DNA from 3 places in the Marinococcus sp. LNHM5E3-2.1 genome. Region 2 is predicted to be linked to each of the others. Evidence: riboswitches for the same ligand, from Rfam matches in the RefSeq annotation. Region 2 holds a riboswitch; each other region holds the start of a gene.
What was found. A riboswitch is a leader RNA that binds a small molecule or an ion and turns the genes downstream of it on or off. The one in region 2 is predicted to bind thiamine pyrophosphate.
Positions count from the first base shown of each region.

Region 1: it holds a riboswitch for thiamine pyrophosphate, as region 2 does, so the genes downstream of both, ACTRXH_RS11185 (thiamine phosphate synthase) here and tenA (thiaminase II) in region 2, are expected to answer to the same signal.
Region 3: it holds a riboswitch for thiamine pyrophosphate, as region 2 does, so the genes downstream of both, thiD (bifunctional hydroxymethylpyrimidine kinase/phosphomethylpyrimidine kinase) here and tenA (thiaminase II) in region 2, are expected to answer to the same signal.

Region 1 covers NZ_JBQLIB010000009.1:45,102-50,944, forward strand. Annotated here, with positions in the region: gene ACTRXH_RS11170 (DUF1516 family protein) at 1-248, shown strand, start outside; gene ACTRXH_RS11175 (potassium/proton antiporter) at 429-1,901, shown strand; gene ACTRXH_RS11180 (AEC family transporter) at 1,959-2,858, shown strand; TPP riboswitch at 2,911-3,010, shown strand; TPP riboswitch at 3,067-3,169, shown strand; gene ACTRXH_RS11185 (thiamine phosphate synthase) at 3,211-3,822, shown strand; gene thiO (glycine oxidase ThiO) at 3,812-4,933, shown strand; gene thiS (sulfur carrier protein ThiS) at 4,917-5,117, shown strand; gene ACTRXH_RS11200 (thiazole synthase) at 5,122-5,843, shown strand, end outside.
Region 2 covers NZ_JBQLIB010000001.1:144,802-150,644, reverse strand. Annotated here, with positions in the region: gene ACTRXH_RS00790 (ABC transporter ATP-binding protein) at 1-1,493, opposite strand, end outside; gene ACTRXH_RS00785 (ECF transporter S component) at 1,490-2,083, opposite strand; gene tenA (thiaminase II) at 2,083-2,778, opposite strand; TPP riboswitch at 2,916-3,019, opposite strand; gene ACTRXH_RS00775 (NADPH-dependent FMN reductase) at 3,154-3,714, opposite strand; gene ACTRXH_RS00770 (DUF2254 domain-containing protein) at 3,779-5,083, opposite strand; gene map (type I methionyl aminopeptidase) at 5,201-5,843, shown strand, end outside.
Region 3 covers NZ_JBQLIB010000009.1:62,163-68,005, forward strand. Annotated here, with positions in the region: gene ACTRXH_RS11255 (efflux RND transporter permease subunit) at 1-2,105, shown strand, start outside; TPP riboswitch at 2,147-2,246, shown strand; gene thiD (bifunctional hydroxymethylpyrimidine kinase/phosphomethylpyrimidine kinase) at 2,347-3,159, shown strand; gene thiM (hydroxyethylthiazole kinase) at 3,177-3,980, shown strand; gene thiE (thiamine phosphate synthase) at 3,993-4,643, shown strand; gene ACTRXH_RS11275 (four-carbon acid sugar kinase family protein) at 4,696-5,843, opposite strand, start outside.

The sequences.
Region 1 (5,843 bases), on a different contig from region 2:
AAAAAGTAACAATGATGATTGAGCGGCTGTTCGTGGTTATCATGATTCTTTCTGGCGCAGGTATGGTGGCGCTGTATGGCTTCCCGCTCCTTTCCATTATTAAAGGTGTGTTGGCCCTCATATTTATCGGGGTAATGGAAATGATGTTTGTGCGTCGGCGGGCAGGGAGAAAACACGCTATGTTCTGGATTATATGGATCATTTTATTCGCAATTATCCTGTCCATCGGCTACGATGTGATTGGGTAATACAGAGAGCATGCTGCAAAACAGCATGCTTTTTTATATGCGGGCATTTTTGGGTATAGAAGGGATAGACCAGATGGCCTGAATATCATTATTTTTTAAACGAAAATTACATGTATCATGCAAGTAATACATAAAGAAGCCAGGGGTACAACTGCGGCAGGTGAAAGGAGGAAGCGGGCATTGTTTGAAGGGAACGCGAATGTGGATTCATTTATATTATTAGGGGCACTTCTGCTTATTTTAGGTGTCATCGTAACGAAATTTTCGACACGGCTCGGCGTGCCCTCACTTATTTTGTTTATTATTCTAGGTATGCTGATGGGAAATGATGGTTTTGGCATTATTGAGTTCGAAAATGTCCAGCTTGCCCAAACCGTCGGAATTATAGCCCTAATCATTATTTTGTTTGAAGGGGGTACCCAGACAAGGTGGCGCGATATCAGACCGGTGGTGGGGCCTTCCGTAACGCTCGCCACGTTTGGCGTTCTGTTTACGGCTGCCCTGATGGGGCTGGTGGCAAAGCAGCTGCTTGATCTGACCTGGCTCGAGGCGATGCTTCTCGGAGCTACAGTCGGTTCGACAGACGCCGCTGCCGTCTTTGCCGCTTTGAAGGGACGGAGCATTGATAAAAAAATGGGGTCCACCCTCGAAGCGGAATCGGGGAGTAACGACCCAATGGCGGTGTTTTTAACGCTCTTCTTTATTGAATTAATATTGGCAGATTCGCCAAACGTCTGGCTGCTATCCGGTGCATTTTTCTGGCAGATGGGCGCCGGTCTTGCGATGGGCGGGTTGTTCGGATGGGCAGCCTCATGGACCATTAACCGTATTAACCTGGATTCTAGTGGACTCTATCCTCTGTTTGCGATCGCTTTCGCGCTGTTAACCTACAGTGTGACCTCAAGCATGAGCGCAAGCGGGTTTTTGGCAGTATATGTAGCAGCGCTTTTAATAGGTAACTCCGATTTGATTTACCGCCAGCCGATTTACCGGTTCAACGAGGGCATGGCGTGGATGTCCCAAATAAGCATGTTTATCATCCTGGGATTGCTTGCTTTCCCGAGAGACATTTTGACCTGGTCAAACATCACCATGGGGCTCGCTTTGTCGGCAGTTTTAATGTTTGTGGCACGGCCCCTTGCCACGTTTTTGTCAACTTCCTTTTTCGGCTATAAACCAAAGCAGAATATATTTTTATCCTGGGCAGGTCTGCGCGGGGCGGTGCCGATTATTTTGGCTACATACCCGATTGTTGCTGGTGTGGAGTCGGGCAGCCAGATTTTTAATGTCGTCTTCTTTATTGTGCTGACGTCTGCACTGATCCAGGGGGCGACCATCGCTCCATTAGCGAAATGGCTTCACCTATCCGGTCCGCTCCGCGAAGCGCCAACTCATTCCCTGGAGCTCGTATCACTCGGAAAAGCGAACGCAGAAATTATGGAATTTCAAACGAATGAAGCGACGCCGATTGTCGGGCAGACGCTCCAAAGCATTGAATTTCCCGCATCTGCGCTGATCAGCGCGATTGTCCGGGACGATGAACTGGTCACTCCGGTTGGTGAGACAATAATCCAGGCCGGTGATTATTTGTATATTCTTGTATCACGTAAAGAAAAACGTATTTTAAAGCAGATGCTGCGGCACGATTACTGAGAAAAAGCGGCCAGCGTTAAGAGGCATTAAATTTGAGGAAAGAAGGAAGGGCTCCGCATGGGTGTGCTGATCAATGTATTGATCCCAATCATTTTAATATTTACGATTGGCTATTTGCTGCAGAAAAGACAGGCAGTGGATATTCGGCCGGTGTCGGCTGTCGCTCTTTATGTATTGACGCCTGCGCTTGTTTTCCGGACATTCTATGAAAGAGAGCTGAACAGCGATATGCTGTCGATGGCTCTGTTTTCCCTGGTATTTTTAGCGGTTATGACCGGGCTGATCAAATTAGTGTCCTACGTGCGTAAATGGCCGAAAGCTAACGAAACCGGCATGATGCTCTCTACCGTGTTTATGAATGCGGGCAATTACGGTGCTCCGTTAATTGCTTTTGCGTTTGGTGATACAGCCTTTGCCTACTCTATCGTTTTTATGGTCATTCAGACGATGCTGATGAATACTGTAGGCGTCTATATCGCAAACAGTGCCAATATGGATGCGGCTGACGCGTTCCGGACGGTACTGCGGATGCCGGTATTTTATGCACTGCTCGCCGGTATTGTCTTCCAGCTGACCGGGATACCGGTCGGAGCGACCTATTATGAAGCCCTCGATATGCTCGCGAGCGCTGCAATACCGGTGGTTATGATTATCCTGGGGATGCAGCTTGCACGCATATCCGTCAAAAGCATGGATTGGAAGCTTGTTAGTGCAGGTACGTTTTTACGGCTTGTATTCGCGCCGGCTCTCGCTTACGTAATTGCCCTGCTGCTGCAGACCAGCGACACGTTAACGACCGTGCTGGTTGTTTCAACAGCGATGCCGAGTGCAGCAACCATGGCAATGATTTCTGTACAATTTGATTCCAACCCCCAGCTTGTTTCGAGTATTACACTGGTGACGACTATTTTAAGCGTTCCTTCCCTGTGGGTGGTGCTGTCGATTTTCCAGGCATAAAATTCCGCATCGAATTGACGGAAGAAGAGTACCGCGTTATGATATAAATAATACCAACCACTAGGGGTGCCTGTTGGCTGAGACAGCGTAAAGCTGATCCCTTTGAACCTGATCTGGATTATACCAGCGGAGGGAAGTGGGGAAGAGATGCCAATACGACTATCTCCCCCGCTTTCTAAATGAAAGCGGGGTTTTTTGTGGAAAATATTATATTTGCTGGGGGTGCCTGCTGAGGCTGAGACCGGAGAAACATCCGGAACCCTTTGAACCTGATCTGGAGAGCCAGCGGAGGGAAGCAGCCATGTTGAACCTTTTAACGGGCAGCCTCCTTCCTTCTGGAAGGAGGTTTTTTATGAATGACAAACCGAAGCCGAGCATACACGCGGTATCGCCGCCGGATATAACGGTGGCAGCGTGGTGGGGGAAAACGAGGGAGCTCACAGGAATCGTCGATTATGTGCATATACGGGCACCTGAATGGACAAAGCGTGAAAAGGAAAGGGCCGTCGAGCTGGCATTAAAAGAAGGAACTGCCCCCGCGCAGCTGATCATAAATGATGAACCGGAGCTTGCTGCTGCATACGGGCTGGCCGGTACCCACCTGCCGGAGCGTCGTACAATCTATCCGGCATCTGTAAGCTGGGGGCAGTCGATACACTCTGTAGAGGCAGCGAAAAGAAGTGAACAGGAGGGAGCATCATGGCTGTATTTTGGTCATGTATTTGCCTCAGGCAGTAAACCTGGGAGCCCCCCGCGCGGAGTTCGGGCGTTGAAAGCTGTGGCGGAAAGCGTCCGCCTCCCCGTGATTGCCATCGGAGGAATTGATGCTGACAAGGCAGTAGAAGGTATAAACTGCGGAGCGTCCGGGGTGGCAGCCATTGCATATTTTTATGATGCGGCAGAACCCGGAAAAGCAGCCGAAGAGCTCAGAATCCGGTTAAGGAGTGATGACAATGAAGGCTGATACAGAAGTTCTTATTGTGGGCGCAGGGGTACAGGGATGCTCGCTTGCATATCAGTTAAGCAAACGGGGGCGTCGTGTGATGGTCATCGAAAAAGAAACCATCGCTTCCGGAGCATCAAAAGCGGCTGCCGGTATGCTCGGAGCCCAGTCCGAATGGGAAGGGTCTGGCCTTTTTCAGGAATTCGCCCTGGAAAGCCGGGAGCTGTTTAAAGAACTGGTCCCTGAAGTGGAAGCGCTTAGCGGAATGGACGTTTCCTACGTGAACAACGGAATGCTGAAGCCTGTATGGGAGACAGCGGAAGAAGAAAGTTATCAACGCACCACGCGCGACTACGGCGCGGAGTGGCTTTCGCCATATGAAGCACTGCGCAGGGAACCGGCGCTTTCCGAAAATATCCGGGGCGCCTGGTCCATTCCAAAAGACGGCCAGCTTCGTGCCTATGAATGGACAATGGCTCTTGCCAAAGCAGCAAAGGCCTGCGGGACAATTGTACGGGAAAATACTTCAGTTGATCGTCTTTTGGAAGCTGATGGCCGCGTTTACGGTGCGAAAACAAGTGAAGGAGTTGTTGAAGCGGAAGAAGTTGTTTTTACCGGGGGAAGCGCCGGGGCGGAGCTGTTGGATGAGAAGGAGTTTACCCTCTATCCGGTGAAAGGGGAGTGTTTGTCCGTACGCATGCCCCGGGAGAATTTGAGACACACCCTCCACACTCCGCAGGTGTATATTGTTCCGAAAAAGGACGGGGAAATCTTTATAGGCGCTTCAGAAAAACCCGGCGACTCGAGTACAGGGGTCACTGTAGCTTCGATACAGGAGCTGATGAAAGCAGCTGTGCATTTAGTGCCGGGGCTGAAGCATGCGAATATTGACAGGCTTTGGAGCGGTGTCCGGCCGCAGACAGGGGACGGGCTGCCATATATGGGACAGACCGAACGGGGTTTGTGGGTAATGACCGGCCATTACAGAAACGGTATTTTGCTTTCAGCACTGAGCGGAAGCTGGATGGCTGACCGGATCGAGGGGGAAAGCGTTCGCGAGGACTGGAAGCACCTGTTTGCCGTAGACCCTCAAATACGAAAGGGAGGAATTATTCATGCAGATCACGCTTAATGGTCAATTACAGAATATTGAGAACAGCACCACGGTAGCCGATTTACTTGAAGAGCTTCAGATCGCCCACAAAAAAACAGTGGTGGAGCGCAACGGCACTATTGTAATTGAAGAATTTCACCAGCAGGAAGGTTTAATGGACGGGGATAGAATCGAAATTATTCATTTTGTAGGAGGCGGATGAACAAATGCTTAGTATCGGCAATATGATGTTTGAATCGAATTTATTTCTCGGCACCGGGAAATATAAAGACGCCCGGACCCAGCTGCAGGCTGTAGAAGCATCGGAAACAGAGGTACTGACCTTCGCCGTTCGCAGAATGAACCTGTTTGACAGCAGCCAGCCTGATCCATTTGAACAGATGGATGTCTCAAAGTACCGGCTGCTGCCAAATACAGCCGGGGCCAAAACAGCTGAAGAAGCTGTACGCACCGCGAAGCTGGCAGAGGCGGCCAATATGTGTGACATGATTAAAGTAGAAGTGATCGGCTGCGATAAAACGCTTCTGCCGGATCCGGTGGAAACGCTCCGGGCCTCAGAACAGCTGCTGAACGAAGGGTTTACTGTCCTCGCCTATACGTCCGATGACGTTGTGCTCGCCAGGAAGCTTCAGGAGCTTGGGGTTCATGCAGTGATGCCGGGAGCCTCTCCTATAGGCACGGGGCTTGGAATCATTAACCCTTACAACCTGTCCCACATTATTGAACAGGCGGAAGTCCCGGTGATTGTAGATGCAGGCATTGGGAGTCCGAAGGATGCTGCTTATGCCATGGAGCTCGGCGCTGATGGTATCCTGCTGAACACGGCCGTTTCGGGCGCGGGCGATCCTGTAAAAATGGCAGAAGCGATGAAATTGGCAGTGAGGGCCGGAGCGCTTGGCGCAGAAGCAGGGCGCATAGATAAAAAATT
Region 2 (5,843 bases):
AGATCCATATCATGCGTCAGCCAGAGAACCGCTTTTCCACGTCGCCGGCACTGCTCAAGCACTTCAAATAAAGCATCGGTATTTCGCTTATCAAGACCAAACGCCGGCTCATCCAAAATTAATATGGACTGGTTGTTCGTTACCATGACTGCCACCGAAAGGCGCCTTTTTTCTCCCTGGCTGAGCTGAAATGGATGATTCTTTCGAATATGTCCGAGCTGAAATTGAATCAGCAGTTCATTTGTCTGCTGATCAATATCTTTCTCGCACCACCCTTCCATTTCCATTCCGTATCGTATTTCTTTTTCCACGGTTTGTGCTACAAACTGATGCTCGGGTTGCTGAAAAACAATTCCGAAGGTTTTAGCAATTTCGTACGGCTTCAGACTGGCAATATCTTCTCCGTTAACATATATAGAGCCGCTTTTAAGAGATTCCCATCCAGTGAGGACACGTGCGAGCGTGCTCTTTCCTGCTCCGTTTGCACCGACTAGAGCAGTCATTTCCCCGGGGTACAGGGAAAAAGATACGTTTTCGAAAACCGTTTGCTCGCCATAGGCAAAGGCCGCCTGCTTCACCTCCAGAACAGGTGGTTCAAGTGAAGGATCACTTACCTTTTTCGGCTGCGGCAGAGATGCAAGAACTGCTGCAGCGGAATAATCCGCTGCAAACCTCTCCCATTCCAATAAAGTAATGGGAAGAGCGGATTTGGGATCCTCTGACTTTTTCAGTAATTTCTTTCCGGCTTCTGCAGGAGCCGGCAGCCATACTCCTTCTGCTTCGAGTACAGCTGCATGAGAATTGAATATACGTGCCGGGCTTCCATCCGCAGACACCTGGCCATCGTGGTTCAATACGATCACCCGGTCTACCCACTCCATTACTTCATTTAATTGATGCTCAATCAAAACCAGTGTTTTATCACTATCTGCTGCAATGCGGCCAAGAAGCGAAGCCACTGCTTGCCGGCTTACCGGATCGAGCTGGGAGAGCGGTTCATCCAGAATCCATATCCGCGGATTCACAGCAGCTAAACAGGAAACAGCTATTTTTTGCTTCATCCCGCCGGACAGTGTGTCGATACGGGCATCAATGCAGTGAAGCATATCTGTAAATTGTAAGGCTTCGTGTATGCGGGCCTCGATATCACCTGCAGGCACCCGCAGATTTTCAAGCGTGAATACAAGCTCTTCCCGCACGGTCGGCATGCAGAACTGGGTATCCGGATCCTGGAACAAAAGCGCCGCCTGCCTGGCGGCCTCCGTAATACTTTTCACCGCCGGATTTTCCCCAAACACGCTCAGACCGCCCGAAACCTGCGCCTCCACAGAACGCGGAAGAATTCCCTGGATAGCGAGAGCAAGCGTACTTTTGCCTGAACCGCTCGGACCGAGCAGCAGCACGTTTTCCCCAGTACATATTTCTGCTGAAAAACCTTCTATCGAAGGCTTAGCAAAAGGGTACGCAATGGTCAATTTGTCTGCGTAAATCATACAGCATCCCTCTGCTGGCCGAGACGGTATTGACGGCCAAGGGCAAAGCGGTCAAGCACTCCAGTCTTTACCAGCGCATCCGCAAAGCTTTTCCCTGCCCATCCGGCTAAAAGAGCGCCGCTTATAAGCATTGTTACCAGCATAAATACAACAACAGAACCTGCGTACTGGCTGAATCCATAAAGGGCATACTGGGTTAAAAATGCAGCAAACGTTCCGGCCGACCCGGCAAGCATTAATACTGGCAGACGGAACACCCGGTAGAAAAACAGAGCGAAAATCAATTCTGCAGCGAGCCCCTGGGTGAAGCCGAGCACGAGCACTGCTCCTGCACTGACAGACCCCGCCATAACTTCAGTGCCAGCCGCAATAAGCTCTGCAAGCAGCGCCGCTCCCGGTTTTTGAACGATATAGGCACAAATCACAGGCGCAAGGATCCAGAAGCCCGCCATCAGGCCTCCTCCAACTGGGCCGAAGATGCCGGTAACCATTTGTCCCAGCAGCACCCAAAGAAGATAAAGGACGCCGAGAACTGCTGAAATAAACGAGATGACGACAATATCCCGGAGGTTTAAGCGTTTGTTTATCATTAGACTTTTTCCCCGTCTGTTAACGTTCTGGCAAAGGGCCAGTCTTTTGCATAATAAGCGTCCTCAAAAAACATATACTCAAGCTGGCACCCTTCCATAAACAACGTCCGCCAGCGCTGTTTTTCTTCTTCTGTGGCTGTTTCTGCCAGTTCATCAAGGCGGTCAATATATTTATACATTTCCCTTTCCTCACGGTCCCCGTAAAAACGAATCCAGTCATTGAACGGATGGGTTTCGTCCGGCTGCACTTCCTCCATCAGCCTTTCACCCACATACAAATACACCCACGGGCAGGCAAGCGTTACCGCAATTACATCACCAAGTGTTCCTTTTTCGGCATGGTGCAGCATGTGAAGCACGTAATGCTGAGATACCGGAGCAAGCGCATAGCCCTGCAATTCCTCATAGCCCACGCCCGCCTGCTCACACAAATTATGATGCGGGTGCGTTTCGCTGTTTAAAACAAAATCAATGGTATCTTTAAACATAACCATGTCTTCTCTTGACGTACACTTTGTTACCCCAATTGCTTTTGCCTTGATCATGGCGTTTAAGTATTCAAAATCCTGCTTCACGTAATGGATAAGAGATGCTTTTGGGAGCTCCCCTTTCCCGATACCCTGTACAAACGGATTTCTCCAGCAGGCTTCAAAAATGTGCTCTGTGTCCTGCCATAAAAGCTCTGAAAATTTCATTGTAACTTCCTCCTTTAAATTAGGAGGGAACCACTACGGGCAGTCAGGACCAATGGGGCAAAAAAAGCCACTCCATTGGTGGAGTGGCTTAGAATAAACGTCCTCTATGGCAAAGCTTGTGCTTTTGAAATAGACGTATTCTGCCGTCTCCACTTTCCTACGCTGGCCTTAACCAGATCAGGTTCAAAGGGATTAAGGTTAGTCCTTATCTCAGCCGCTTTCGGCACCCCTAGTGGATTCCCTATTAAGTTGTCTACACTTTATCATATTATGTCAGGAAGTCAAAGGTGATTTTTATAATCCGCCTTCTCCCTCTGAGCAAAAATCTGCATTCAAAAACCCTGCAGGCCTATGCCAGCAGGGTTTTTCTGCATATTACGCGCGGTTCGCCACAGCCCGCGTTTCCTGATAAAAACGTTCGAATTCGGCTACGACATTATCAAGAAAATCAATCGTGCCCTGATCTGTTAAATCTCCGTTTTCATTCATTTTTTCATGGACGGCTCCGATCAGTACTTCATTTCCAGGCAGTACTTTTGCACTCATACCGGGAGCGCTCAGAATCTGGCGAAGATGCATCTGCGCTTTCACTGTGCCCAGGCCTCCAAGAGAAGCTCCTACAAGCATGGTTGGTTTGCCGGCAAAGTCGTAATCGACCCGGGAGTTCCAGTCAAGAGCATTTTTAAGCACGCCGGAAATCGAACCGTTATATTCCGGAGTGGCGATAAGCACGGCGTCCGCTTCACGTACAGAACGCTTGTATTCCTGCACATAGTCCGGAGCGTTGCTTTCCTCATCCTGATCATAGTGCGGAAGATCGCGGATATCTAAAATATCAATATCCATGATGTCACTGTAACGATCCTGCATGTACTCCACTAACTTTCCGTTAAATGATTCCTGGCGAATACTTCCTACGATAGCTGCTACTTTCATTTGAACTTTCATCCTTTCGTGTTGAACTTCATTTATATATCATACACGCACGTTACTGGCTGTTTCAAGTTATCTGCTTACTTTTTGTAAGTGCCTGATGCAGAGCTGTGTTCTTTTTCTGCACACGCTCCTCCCAGTATTCCCTGTCCCAGTCCGCAAGCTGTTCCGGAGCGACCGCCTGCTCCATGTAACGGGAAAATGAATCCACTTCCTTTAACACAGACGGATCTCCTGTTTTCACGAGCATCGTCAGTGCTTCCATGCAGGCTCCCATTACCGAAATATCTTCGTAACCGTACAATCTCACCTGATAAAAGCTTTTATATAAATACTCCCTAAAGGGTTTTACAGGCATGAATAACCGCAGCTCATTCTGATTGTCAGCGAAGTATTGGTCATTTTTGTGTTCATGGCTGAGTTCGGAAAGCAGTGCCCCAATACGGTTGATGCAGTTCGCTGCTGTGTGTGGATCATTGATTGCAGGCGAAATGGCCCGCAGCGCTATTTCTACAATTTTCTGCATGGAGAATTCGATGTCCTGAACATTGCTTCTCTCTTCTCCTACTAATAAAAAACTTCTCAATATTTTCGGGGATAAACTATGCTTTGACCAATAGCGAAATAAAGGCTCTCCCTGATGAACGTAGTCTCCTACCTGGAACAGGCATTCGACCACGGCTCCCTGCTGCCTGGTCCATTCAATCAGTTCAGGCATTTTCACCATATTGGTATACCCCGACCGTTCGGCATAAACGATTGCTTCTTCGTCATTTCGAAAATCATCGCTCCATTCGCTGAAGCTGTGCACCCCCGAATAAGTGTAGGCATCCCGGATCACCCTGGAGGCATCAGATCTTATATGGCTGATCAAATGATTCACCTGCAGCCACTGGGTGGAGTGATAAATAAAGATAATAAAAAAAGCCAGACAGCCAAGCGCCACAAGAACTGTCAGCATTGGCATCAAAATTTGGCTACTGCCTTCGCTCGAAAAAAGCAGCATATTTACCAGAGTAAATAATACCCCAAACGTAAATACCCCAAGTGTATGCTGCGTCGTCGGGCTTTTCATGAAATCCTGCAGAGCCCTTGGGGTAAACTGTGTGGCATACGTGGTCAGAACGACCATAATCGAAGAAAAACTTATGGTTGTCAACGTCAGCAATGCCGTCACTAATGCACTGTATAAAGAAGTAGCAGTGTTATTTTCCACGATCAGCATAGAAGGCATATTATTGTAAACAGGCCGCAGCACCTGCTGATCCATGATAGAAGCGCCTATTACTATTATTAAGCTAAGAATACCGTAGCATCCTGGAATAAACCAAAACTTGTCCCTGAGTTGTACATACCATTTCTGTTTTTTCATGATTTACCTCCATCTCTGTCCTGCAATCCCGCCATTATAAAGGAAATCCTCAAACAATGCATTTCTTATACGAATGTTTTACAATAGTATTTGATACTGAATAAAAGGAGACAAATGATGGTAACGTTAAAGACAGAACGAGAGATTGAGCTTATGCATGAAGCAGGAAAAATTCTTGCCGCCTGCCATAAAGAAATCGCCAAAATGGTCAAACCAGGCGTCACTACAAAACAAATTGACGATTTTGTCGAAAAATTTCTGGCAGAACGCGGCGCAACTCCTGAACAAAAAGGGTTTCAGGGATACAAATATGCCACCTGCGCCTCGGTAAACGATGAAATCTGCCATGGTTTCCCAAGATCCCGCCCTCTTGAAAACGGTGACCTCGTTACAATCGATATGGTTGTAAATTTAAACGGAGCCCTGGCGGATTCCGCCTGGACCTATGCGGTTGGGGAAGTAAGCAGTGAACTCGAACGGCTGATGGAGGTTACAGAAGCATCTTTATATAAAGGTATTGAACAGGCCAAAGTCGGCAACCGGATCGGTGATATCGGACATGCGATTCAAACATATGTCGAACATGAAGGCTTCTCGGTCGTCCGGGATTTTACCGGGCACGGCATCGGGCCCACTCTCCACGAAGACCCGCAAATCCCTCATTTCGGTGCCCCCGGCAAAGGCGGCCGCTTAAAGCCGGGCCATGTTATTACGATCGAGCCAATGGTTAACACTGGCGGCTGGCAGAGCAAAATGACCT
Region 3 (5,843 bases), on a different contig from region 2:
AGCGGGCAGCTCTAGACGGTACAAAGGAAGTGGCCGGAGCGATTACAGCTTCGACCTTGACGACAGTAGCTGTCTTTCTGCCAATCGTCTTTATTTCCGGTATTGTCGGCGAGATTTTCCAGGCCTTTGCTTTATCAGTAGCCTTCAGTCTGCTTGCTTCTCTGCTTGTAGCTGTCACGGTTGTGCCGATGATTGCAAGCCGTGTGCTGAAGCCGCTGCCGGAAGACAGGGAAGTAAAGCGTGAAAAATCCAGGCCGATGAGATTTCTGGACCGTTCGATCCGCTGGGTCCTCGGTCACCGCGCTGTCGCTCTGCTGTTAACACTGCTCCTGCTGCTTGGCGGAGCCGGCGGCATTGCCCAGACCGGGGTGAACTTTATCCCGACGACAGATCAGGGCTTTTTCACGATCAATGTTGAAAAAGAAAATGGCACAAATCTGGAAACGACCGGAGAAACGGTCGACGAAATTGAAAGCGTGCTTGAAAACCAGGATGAGATTGCAAGCTATATGGCGGTAGTCGGCTCGGGCGGCAGTGGAGTTGCAGCCGGAGGCGGTGGAAGCTCGGGATCCAATGAAGCTTCTATTACAGTTACAATGGAGGATCTCGAAGACCGGGACATATCGACCGAGGAAATGATTGAAGAAATTGAGTCCGATGTGGAAAACACGGACGAGCAGGCAGATATTTCGTTATCGTCTTCTGCAGCCATCGGCGGCGGAGAAGCAAATTCCGTGGAATTTACGCTCTCAAACGAAAATGAAGAGCGACTCGCTGAAGATGCAGACGCAGTACAGTCGGAGCTTGAAAGTGAAAACACGATTCGGAATGTAGAAACGTCAGATGAAGAGACTGCTCCGGAAATTCAGGTGCAGATTAACGAAGACGATGCGCAGGATAATGGCCTGACGCCGGCTGAAATCGCGCAGACGGTAAACAGTACTACAAGCGGGGAAGTGGCGTCGACAATCCAGACGGATAATGAAGGCCCGCTGAATGTGAACGTGCAGTATGCAGAGGATTCCCTTGAAAACCAGGAGGACCTTGAAAGTCTGCAGCTCGCTACTCCGGAAGGAGAATACGTCAGCTTAAGCGACGTGGCTGATATTGAAGAAGGAGAGGGGCCGGCGGTTATTAACCGGCTTGACCAGGAGCGGAGTACTGAGTTTACAGTCACATACGGCTCCGGAACGAGTCTGAACGAAACCTCTACGTTAATTGAGGATACGATTGACGATGTAGATACCGGAGCGGCGACTACATTGAACTTCTCCGGCGAACAGGAGCTTCTCGATGACAGCATTCAGAGTCTGGTGTTTGCCTTCCTGCTGGCGGTAGTGTTCATTTATCTCGTAATGGCTGGACAGTTTGAATCATTCAAATATCCGTTTGTGGTAATGTTCAGCGTACCGCTGGTCGTGATCGGTGTTATGCTTGCCTTGTTTGCGACCCAGACACCACTAAGTATCACAGTGTTTATCGGCTTGATTGTACTTGCGGGTATTGTTGTTAACAACGCGATTGTGCTTGTTGATTATACGAATCAGCTGGTGGAACGGGGGCTGCCGGTAAGAGAAGCCGTTATTGAATCTGTGAAAAAGCGGGCACGCCCTATCCTGATGACAGCTTCTACGACTATCCTTGGGGTGCTGCCGCTTGCCCTCGGATTTGGGGAAGGAGCAGAAATTCAGCAGCCGATGGGTATTGCAGTCATCGGCGGTCTCATCAGCAGTACGTTCCTGACGCTGTTTATTATTCCAACGCTCTATACCTTGTTTACCAAAGAAACAAGAAGCATGAATAAAAAATTCGCCATGCCGGACGGGGGCTACATGTACGGCTGGGAAGTAGAAGAACGGCGAAAGGAACGGGAAAAGAGAGAACAGGAAGAACGGAATAATAATGAAGACCAGCAGAATAATGAAGCTGCAGAACAGAGCAAGGAACCTGAGAATGTAGAAGATAAAAAACGCGAAGACTTGTCGCGGGATGAGATTCTGTACCTTCTCGAACGTATCGTCGGTAACTCACAAAATGAGGAACGGGACCGTTCCTCGAAGGATTCAGACAAAAATAAAAAATCCGGCGATGATGAAAAAAATTGACATTAGGACTGTGCGTCACGTACGATTAAGAAAAATAGTAAGGAATCCGCTAGGGGCGCCTGCGCTGAGACAAGAACCATTCTTGGTCCCTTCGAACCTGATCTGGGTAGTACCAGCGTAGGGAAGTGGAGCTTCGTTTTATACAAATACGTACGTATACGCCAAAGCTCACTCTCTACTTTCAGGGAGTGAGCTTTTTTTGAACCTAAAGCAGGATTCCTTCTAAAGGAGGATACAACGAATGCCACAAGTACCTAAAGTATTAACCATAGCCGGAACAGATCCTACCGGCGGGGCTGGGATCCAGGCTGACCTGAAAGCATTTCAGGAATGTGAAGCCTACGGGATGTCTGCTATTACGAGCGTGCTCGCACAAAATACAACCGGGGTCCAAAAGGTGGAGCATATGAGCACCAGTCTGCTTCAGGCCCAGCTGGATTCCGTCTTTGATGATATTATGCCGGATGCGGTAAAAACCGGAATGATCGCAACGCCGGATATGATCCGCACGACGGTGAACATGCTGAAAAAATACGACCTGCCGGTGGTTATTGACCCGGTGATGGTTGCCACAAGCGGCGATTCTCTGTCTGAGAAGGAGACGCTTGAAGTTATGAAAAATGAATTTCTTCCTCTGGCCGCAGTCGTCACGCCGAATATGGCTGAGGCAGCAAGCCTGACGGACTTTCAGGTCCAGACCCTCGAAGAGATGGAAGCAGCTGCTAAAAAAATTGTTGATGAATTAGGGGCCCGGGCAGCGCTTGTTAAGGGTGGCCATATGAAAGAAGACGCAGTCGATATTTTGTACGTCGATGGAGAAATTCATTATTTCCGTTCGCCGCGGACGGATACAAAGCACACGCACGGGACAGGCTGTACACTATCAGCCGCGATTGCCGCAAAGCTTGCACGGGGCAAGTCCATCTATCTGGCAGTGCAGGAAAGCAAAGAATATATTACCAATGCGATTGCACACCCCCTGGAGATCGGTAAAGGCAATGGGCCTGTCAACCATTGGGGAGTGCGCGTTCCACTCGATCAACTACTAAAATAAAGAAATGAGGGATCGGCATGAAAGCAAAGGAAGTTATAGGTCTGCTGGAGGAAGTACGAAAAACACGGCCGCTGATTCATAATATTACGAACACAGTAGTAACCAATTTCACTGCAAATGGACTGCTGTCGATGGGCGCATCCCCGGTTATGGCAAACGCGCCGGAGGAAGCAGCCGAAATGGCAAAAGCAGCGAACGCACTTGTACTCAATATTGGTACGCTGAACCGCGAACAGGTGAAGGCGATGCGGATCGCCGGCAAAGCAGCCAATGAAAAAGGCATTCCCGTTGTACTGGATCCCGTAGGGGCAGGCGCGACGGCTTACCGGACCGAAACGGCGATTGCTCTTCTCGAAGAGCTGGACGTGGCGCTGATCCGGGCAAATGCAGGAGAAATGGCCGCGCTGCTCGGCGAAAGCGGGAATGTACAGGGCGTAGACGCTTCGGGAGAAGCAGATAACCCGGAGCTTGCCAAAGAAGCTGCAAGAAAGTTTGAAGCAATTGCCGCGGTGACCGGAGTGGAAGACGCGGTCGCTCATCAGGGCGAAGTATTTATCGTGCAGAATGGCCATACGCTGCTGACCAAAGTAACCGGCACCGGCTGTCTTCTCAGTTCGATCGCAGCATCCTTTTTAACCGTTCAGCATTCGGCTGGAGCAGTAGCAGCCGCACTTGCTTATTACGGGGCAGCAGCAGAAATCGCAGGCAGTCTAACGACGAGGGAGGGCCCGGGCTCCTTTCAAATTGAATTATTAAATGCCCTCCACGCAACACAGGAAATGGATCTGCGCCACTATATCCGCGTCAAACAGGAATCATAGGGAGCTGAAACCATGGATAAAGAGATTTTGAAGCTGTATTTTATTATGGGAAGCAACAATACAGGTGGACGAAACCCGGAAGAGGTACTGCAGGAAGCTCTTCAGGGCGGTATTACGTGCTTCCAGTTCCGCGAAAAAGGCCAGGGGGCACTGCCTGAAGAGGAAAAATGGAAGCTCGGCCGGAAGATGAAGGCCCAGTGTGCTGCCTTTAATGTTCCGTTTATTGTTAATGACGATGTGGATATGGCGATCCGGCTCGAAGCAGACGGGATTCATATCGGACAGGAGGATGACCCGGCTTCTAAAGTTAAAGAACGCTGCCCTTCCCGCATGGTGATAGGGGTATCCGTGCGCACTATTGAAGAAGCACACCGGGCGGCTGCAGACGGGGCGGATTACCTGGGCGTAGGCCCGATGTTTGCGACTGATACTAAAGAAGATGCCAAAGCTCCAGTCGGACTGGAGGGCATCCGCCGGCTCCGGGCGGAAGGCATTGCTCTTCCGATTGTAGGTATCGGCGGCATTGACGCCACCAACGCTGCTGATATTGTGGAGGCCGGAGCTGACGGAGTGTCATTGATCTCTGCGATCAGTCTGGCAGACGAGCCGGAAGATGCTGCAAGAGAACTTCGCAGCCGTTTGAATGGGCCGGCAGAAAAATAGGAAAAATAGAAGAACCGGCGGGTCAGTACAAACTTCCCGCCGGTTCTTTATGTTATATATGCTTCTGTAAGGTTTGTACGACGTGCTGTAATGTTTCTTTTTCTCCTACATTTCCCGGAAAAATTACATAGGGAATACCAGGAAAGCGGCTTTTCTCATCTGTCTGCCAGACGGGGACACCGGGAGCAATCTGCCCGAGCACTTCTGCTTTTTTTACGAGCAGCCCCTTCGTGCCAACATCGCTTGATGTAATACCGCCTTTCGCAACGACAAATGCCGGCTGTGAAGCAGCATTTTTCACAAAGTTTGTTACTGCATCGGAAATTTTTACGGATAGAGCCAGCTCTTCTTCTTTTCGGTTCGCTCCTAAGTCAATGCGCTCCCGGGAAGTGTAGACGCATACCGTAGTCCCGCCTTCGATAGAGTCATCGACGACCTGCTGAACGCGGCGGGTTTCCTTACGGAAGGCATTCTCATCCATTACTGCAGGACAATAAAATTCCACGAATTGGATATCGGTCAGCTGTTTTAGGGCTTCGAGCTGCTCCGTCGATTTTTGCACATGAGAGCCAATAATAATCAGGCCGCCATTGTCACTTTGGTGCTCGAAGAGGCTCTCCGCGTCTAAATACGGTTTGCGGATAATACCGCCAATTTCTTTAGTCAATGTCGCCGCCGTCCGGAAGAGAAAGTTTTTCCGATTCTGCACGGCGCGGAACAGGGCTGTGCAGAATACTTTTACATCTGTTTCGCTGACAGCGTTAACGATGATCTTTTGAAAGGAAGCAGCCTGTTCAAGTTTAGCCTCGATCGCTTCGAGGTCGAGAGCCCGGAGCTCCTCAAGAGAGATGGAAATAACATTTTCCTTTTTAAATTCCCCGTTTGTTTTTTCTTCAACGTATTCACCCAGGTGGCTCGAAGCAAATCCAAACATCCGGTCGCGGGCAAATTCTGTTTCCGCTACGGGTACAAAGGTTTCCCCCTGCTGAATATAGTGGACGTCGAAAGCGGTCCGCCGGTTGCCCTGTTCAAAAAAGGGAATAAGAATTTCTCCGTCCACTGCTTTGCCTGTCCGGGCCTCGAGCGTATCCTTTAAAACCTCTGTTTCCAGCGGATAGTGACCTCGCAGGGTGGAGTCTCCCCGGCTGATCAGCAGAAATGGCTGATTTTTTTCTTCAGATACGCGGGCTATTCGCTCTG